DNA from 2 places in the Pseudonocardia sp. UM4_GMWB1 genome. Region 1 is predicted to be linked to the other one. Evidence: predicted binding sites of a transcription regulator. Region 1 holds the regulator's gene; the other holds the start of a gene.
The links. The regulator LexA, encoded in region 1, represses DNA repair genes until DNA is damaged. The targets are predictions, from matches to a motif close to CGAACACGTGTTCG.
Positions count from the first base shown of each region.

Region 2: the regulator LexA is predicted to act here: its motif matches at 1,409-1,422, upstream of dnaB (replicative DNA helicase).

Region 1 covers NZ_QJPN01000001.1:2,114,991-2,118,398, reverse strand. The annotation lists gene DMP15_RS10320 (hypothetical protein) at 358-1,038, opposite strand; gene DMP15_RS10315 (hypothetical protein) at 1,203-1,433, opposite strand; gene lexA (transcriptional repressor LexA) at 1,663-2,421, shown strand; gene DMP15_RS10305 (hypothetical protein) at 2,452-3,408, opposite strand, start outside.
Region 2 covers NZ_QJPN01000001.1:584,374-587,781, reverse strand. The annotation lists gene dnaB (replicative DNA helicase) at 1-1,378, opposite strand, end outside; gene rplI (50S ribosomal protein L9) at 2,021-2,467, opposite strand; gene rpsR (30S ribosomal protein S18) at 2,482-2,718, opposite strand; gene DMP15_RS02905 (single-stranded DNA-binding protein) at 2,773-3,321, opposite strand; gene rpsF (30S ribosomal protein S6) at 3,333-3,408, opposite strand, start outside.

The DNA of each region.
Region 1 (3,408 bases):
GCACACCACGTTCCGCGACCGGTCCGTCGCCGACGATCATGCAGCGGGGCATCGGCGCTGGTGGCGCGGAGAAACGTCGCGGGCAGCGCCGCCCGTCGCGCCGGAGGGACCGCGACCGGCGGCCACCCGATGCGGGGACACGCCCTGCGGACGCGCCCGGCGGCACGTCGCCGACTCCCCCGGCGACATCCCGGCGACCACGTCCGACACCCGCGCACCACCCCCGTGCACGCCGTCACCCGATGCGCCGCCGACACCGCGTCCGGCGCTCCGCACCGTCACCACCTCGGGCCGCCCGCAGCGCACAACCGTGCGCACCACGGGGTGCGGCGTCGCGCTGCGCGGCGCCGGCCGACGTCAGCGCACGGCGCCGATCGACGGCACGGCCGCCGCGGGGGCGTTCCAGCCCGCCGCCGCGTCGCCCAGCAGCCCGAGCGCCACCACCGCGGTCGTCGCGCACAGCAGGGCCGCGACCCCGGCGAGGAACCGCTCCAGGCGCCCGCCGGCGCGGCTGCGGGCCGGGCGCGGCCGCGCCGGGACCAGGCAGCGCCGGGACGGCGGACGGACGGTACGCGGTGCCGGCACGGCCACCGACCGGGGACGGGGCGGCGCCACGGCCGGCGCGGGCCGCGTCAGGGTCGATGCGGGCCGCGTCAGGGTCGCCGTCGCACTCGGGGCCGGGTCCGCGGTGGTGCAGCGGGGCGTCCGGACCGCGAGATTCGGACCGCCGGCGGGACCGGACACCGGGACACCGGCCCCTCGGGCACCGGACGCCGGAGCGCGCCGGGAACGGGCGGCGGGATGACGGGCCACCGACTCGGCCAGTGCGCGCTCGTGCGCCCCGTGGGCCGCCCACCGGTGGGCCGCGCGCGCGGCGGCCGACGGGCCGGCACCGGCCACACCGGCGAGACCGTCGGCGGCCCGCACCCGCTCCCGGGCGGCGCGCCGGGCGCGCGAGGTGGGGGTGCCGGGCGCCGGGGCGCCGGTCAGGCAGCCGACCGCGCCGTGGTCGCGGATCCGCTCGTCGAGCTCTCGCATGGTTCCTCCTGCCGTCGGACCGCCCGTCCCCCGGGCGGGTCTCGTCTCCCCCGCTCCCGACCGGCCCTTCCCCGAGCCCGGTCGAACGGGCGTACGAGCGGTGTAGCACCCGACACCGACAACGACCGCGTTCCCGCAGGCCCTCCCCCGTGCCGGGGACGTTCTCAGCGTGGTGCGGCGGCCGCGGGCGGCCCGGCCGGGCCGTGGGTGGCGACCGCGACGTCGGCGAGCACCCCGAGCGCGACGACCGCGGCCGCCGAGGCGAGCAGGACACCCGATGCGCCCACCGCACGGCGCACGACGCCCGGCGCCCGGCCGGGCCGCACTCCGTCGGTCGTGGTGCGCACCGCGACCCGCCCGATGACCGTCACGTCCCCGATGACCGCCGAACCCACGATCGCCACCCCCGCTGCCGTTCCCGCTGCCGGTCGCCCCCGCGCGGCCGGACGGCGACGCGGACCGCGTCCGATCGAACCCGCGTTCGATCGAACGCCTGTGCGATGTTGTACCACCGCGGCCCGACGGAATCCACGACACGCCCCGGGCGACTTCGAACGCATGTTTGGCGAACGGGATCGTGGCGGCTAGGGTCGTCGCCGTAAGTACCCCGAGGAGGCGAATGCGATGGCAGCGGACGACACCGGACACGGTGGTCCCGGCGTGACCGGCACCGCCGCGGACCGGGGATCCGCGAAGGTCCGGGAGTTCCCCGACCCCGCGGCCGACACCCGCGGCCTGACCCCGCGGCAGAAGAAGGTCCTGGCCGTCATCCGGGACTGGGTGGACCGGTACGGCTACCCGCCCAGCGTCCGCGAGATCGGTGACGCGGTGGGCCTCACGTCCACCTCGTCGGTGCACCACCAGCTCCGCACCCTGGAGCGCAAGGGCTTCCTCCGGCGCGACCCGAACCGCACCCGCGCGGTCGACGTCCGCAGCCCGGAGCAGATCGCCGGTACCGACGGGGCGGACTCCGACACCGACACCGCCGATCTGCGTTCCGCGCGGCCGGCGCCGGCGTTCGTGCCGCTCATCGGCGACATCGCCGCCGGTGGCCCGATCCTGGCCGAGCAGGCCGTGCAGGACGTGTTCCCGCTGCCGCGCGAGATCGTCGGCGAGGGCACGCTGTTCCTGCTCAACGTCAAGGGCGACTCGATGGTCGACGCCGCGATCACCGACGGCGACTGGGTCGTCGTGCGCCAGCAGCCGGTGGCCGAGCAGGGCGAGGTCGTGGCCGCGATGATCGACGGTGAGGCGACCGTGAAGACGTTCCGCCGCAAGGACGGGCACATCTGGCTGATGCCCGCGAACGACGCCTACGACCCGATCCCGGGTGACGACGCGTCGATCCTGGGCCGCGTCGTGGCGGTCCTGCGCCGCCTCTGACCGCCTCGGACGGCGCCCCGGGCCCCGCGATCAGCGGGACCGGCGGCGCCGTCCGTGCAGGGACATCGCGACGGCGCCGGCGATCAGCAGCGCCCCGAGCGCCGCGGCCCCGCCCGCGGCAGGCAGCCACGACGGGTACGTGCGGTACTCCGGCACCTCGGCGGGCTGAGGGACGACCGGTGCCTGCGGAACGGTCGCCGCGGTCACCGCGCCCGGGACGACCGTGATCGCCGCCGCGGTCAGGCTCCGCGCCTCGCTCCCGGAGTGCAGCGCGCCCCGGCCGTCCGGGGCGACCGCCTCGCCCTGGGCCTCTCCCGGCAACGGCACCGGAAGCGGTGCCCCGTCCAGGGCCGCGACCAGCGCGTCGGCCGTCGCCGGTCCGCCGGCGGGCAGCGGGAACACCCAGGCGTCGGTGTAGGTCCGCAGCACGGCGGCGCGCCCGCCGTCGGCCCCGGCCGGCGAGACCCCGCCGCCGGTGACCGTGCGCGCCCCGGCGGCCCCGAGCGGCCCGCCGCCGGTGCCGGACCAGGGCAGCACGACCTGTGCCACCCGGCGCAGCTCCACCGGGTCCCCGCCGTCGTGCAGCGGCGCGGCGGCCCGGTAGACCCCGGCGGCCCCGGTGGTCTTGTCGACCAGCAAGGGCACGCCGTCGTCGCCGACCAGCAGTGCCTCGACGTCGCGCGGACCGTCGGGGTAGACGAGGTCGTGCACCCGTGGCGGCCCGGCCGGGGGCAGCACGACGAGCCGGACCGAGCCGCGCCGCGCCCCGTTGTCGCCGGTGTCGGCGAGCCACAGCTCCCCGCCCGGTCCGAGGCCGAGGTCCTCGACGTCGGTGACCGGGACGTCGGCCTGCCGGGTCCCGGTGACCGCACAGCCGACGGGGTCCAGGGTGAACGCCCGCGCGGTCCCGCCGCCGTCGACGATGGTGTGGTAACGCTGCGGGGCGGCGCCGGGCGGGCCCTCGGCGACCAGCCCGGACAGCTCCGC
Region 2 (3,408 bases), 1.5 Mb from region 1:
AGTGCAGCTGGTGGGCGACGGTGATCGTCGTGGTCGGGCCGTTACGGTGCTTGGCCAGGATCAGGTCGGCCTCACCGGCGCGCGGGTCGTCCTGCTCGAACGCGTCGGGGCGGTGCAGCAGCACCACCATGTCCGCGTCCTGCTCGATCGAGCCGGACTCACGCAGGTCGGACAGCATCGGCCGCTTGTCGGTGCGCTGCTCGGGACCACGGTTCAGCTGGCTCATCGCCACCACCGGGACCTCGAGCTCCTTGGCCAGCAGCTTGATCTGCCGGGAGAACTCCGAGACCTCCTGCTGACGGGACTCGACCTTGCGGCCCGAGGTCATCAGCTGCAGGTAGTCCAGGATGATCAGCTTCAGGTCGTAGCGCTGCTTCATCCGGCGCGCCTTGGCCCGGATCTCCATCAGCGTCAGGTTCGGCGAGTCGTCGATGTAGAGGGGCGCCTCGGAGATCTCCGACATCCGCCGCGCCATCCGCGTCCAGTCCTCGTCCGACATCCGGCCGGCGCGCATGTCGGCCAGCCGGATCCGGGCCTCCGCGGACAGCAGACGCATGACGATCTCGGACTTGCTCATCTCCAGCGAGAAGAACGCGCTGGTCATGCCGTTCTTGATGGAGCAGGAGCGGGCGAAGTCCAGCCCCAGGGTCGACTTGCCCAGACCCGGCCGAGCCGCGACGACGACCATCTGGCCCGGGTGCAGACCGTTGGTGACCTGGTCGAGGTCGGCGAAGCCGGTCGGCACACCCGTGGACTGGCCGCCCCGGGAGGCGATCGCGTCGATCTCGTCCATCGTGGGCTGGAGGAGCTCCTCCAGCACCGTGTAGTCCTCGGTGGTGGTGCGCTCGGTGACCTCGTAGACCGCGGCCTGGGCGCGGTCCACCGCGTCGTCGACGTCGCCGCCGTCGGCGCCGTGGTAGCCCAGCTGCACGATCCGGGTGCCGGCCTCGACCAGCCGTCGCAGGACCGCCTTCTCGCCCACGATCTCGGCGTAGTACGCCGCGTTCGCCGCCGTCGGCACGGTCGCGATCAGGGTGTGCAGGTAGGGCGCGCCGCCGAGGCGGACGAGCTCACCGCGCCGCTGCAGCTCCGCCGAGACGGTGACCGCGTCGGCGGGTTCGCCGCGGCTGTAGAGGTCCAGGATCGTCTCGTAGACGGTCTGGTGGGCGGGCCGGTAGAAGTCCTCCGGCTGCAGCACCTCCACGACGTCGGCGATCGCGTCCTTGCTCAGCAGCATCCCGCCGAGCACGGACTGCTCGGCCGTGAGGTCCTGCGGGGGCTGACGGTCGAACGTCGCACCCTCGCCCGGTCCGGAGGCCTTCTCGCCGTCACGGACCGCACGGGGCTTGTTGCCGGGACGATCGTCCGTCAGAGCCATACGCAGCGTCACCCCCGGTGGACACAGTACCGAACGCACGTTCGACGCGCGAGTGGTGCGTCCTGCCCACCCGCGACCGTCGTCGGTGATCTACCGGCCGGCCCGGTGCCCGACGGGCCGCGACGGACGCGGCCCGCGGGACACGGCGCTCGCGTCCCGGTACGACGACAGTAGGTCGGCCGGACGGCGCCTGGCGAACCGCCCTGGTGATCGATCTGGGGATGAACTGTGCACGGATGCCGCCCGTCCCGGGACCGTGCTGGGGACAACTTGGGGACAGCGCACAGGATCGGGCAGTCTTTCCTGGTCACAGGCATGTTCACAGCTGTGGACAACTTTGCTCTGGCGTGTCGTCGCACGCCCCCGTGCGGGCGTGTCGGAGCGCCCGGCGGGCCGTTCGCCGCCCGGCGCGTCCACAAGCCCGCCCGACGAGTGGAGCGTCACCGGACGGCGTGTCGGCTGCGTGACAAGACATCCCGTCCGGGGTCGTCCGATCGGTGTCGATCGTCCATCCGGGACTGCGGACCGTGTGTGCGGCGCCCGTTCGGGACGGTCCCGGACAGACGACAGGGCGGTGCCCGGAGCACGTGGCTCCGGACACCGCCCTGTTCACTGTCGGTGGTCGTGCGACCACCGGACCGCTCAGCTCGCGACGACCGCGATCGGCAGCTCGGTGGTGACCTCCGGGTGCAGGCGGACCTGCACCTGGTGCTTGCCCAGGGTCTTGAGGTGACCCGGGACGTCGATGCTGCGCTTGTCCAGCAGCGGGCCGCCTGCCGCCTTGACGGCGTCGACGACCTGGGCCGGCGTGATCGATCCGAACAAGCGGCCGGTGTCGCCGGCCTTGGCCGACACGGTCACGTTGATGTTGCGCAGCTGCGAGTCGACCTGCTGGGCGTGGCCCAGGTCGCGGATCTCGCGGGTCTTCTGGGCCCGGCGGATCTGCTCGACCTGCTTCTCGGCGCCACGGGTGGCGACGACCGCGAGCTTGCGCGGCAGCAGGTAGTTGCGACCGTAGCCGTCCTTGACCTCGACGATGTCACCCGGGGCACCCAGGTTCGGGACGTCGGCGTTGAGGATGAGCTTCATGTGTCTCCCCTTCCTCAGCGAGCGGTCGAGGTGTACGGCAGCAGGGCGACCTCACGGGAGTTCTTCACCGCGACGGCGACGTCCCGCTGGTGCTGCCGGCAGTTGCCGGAGACCCGACGGGCACGGATCTTGCCGCGGTCGGAGATGAACTTCCGCAGCAGACCGGTGTCCTTGTAGTCGATCAGCTGGGCCTTGTCCTTGCAGAAAGCGCAGACCTTCTTCTTCGGCTTGCGCACGATGGCCTTGGCCATGGTGGTGCTCCTGGAGATCGTCCTCCGCCCGTCACGGACGGAGAGGTACGTGGATCAGAAGGGGGGCTCGTCGTCGGACGCGGCGCCACTGCCCGCGGGCGGGGCCGAACCCCAGGGGTCGTCATAGCCGCCGCCGGAGTTGCCTCCACCGCCGGAACCGCCGCCCTGTCGGGCGCCACCGCCGCCGCCACCGTCGTAGCCACCGCCGCCGCCACCGAAGCCACCGGAACCTCCGCCCCGGCTGACCTTGTTGACCTTGGCGGTCGCGTAGCGCAGGGACGGGCCGACCTCGTCGACCTCCATCTCCACGACGGTGCGCTTCTCGCCTTCCTTGGTCTCGAACGACCGCTGGCGCAGGCGACCCTGGACCACGACGCGCGCGCCGCGGGTCAGGGACTCGGCGACGTTCTCCGCCGCCTGGCGCCAGATGTTGCAGCGCAGGAAGAGTGCCTCGCCGTCCTTCCACTCGCCGGACTGGCGGTCAAAGGTACGCGGGGTGGACGCCACGGTGAAGTTGGCGACCGCGGCGCCGGACGGGGTGAACCGCAGCTCGGGATCCGCCGTCAGGTTGCCCACGACGGTGATGACGGTCTCGCCGGCCATGACGGCTCCAATCAGCCGGCGGCGGGCGCCGGCGTGCGGGTGACGTCCTTGCGCAGGACCTTGGTGCGCAGCACGGACTCGTTCAGA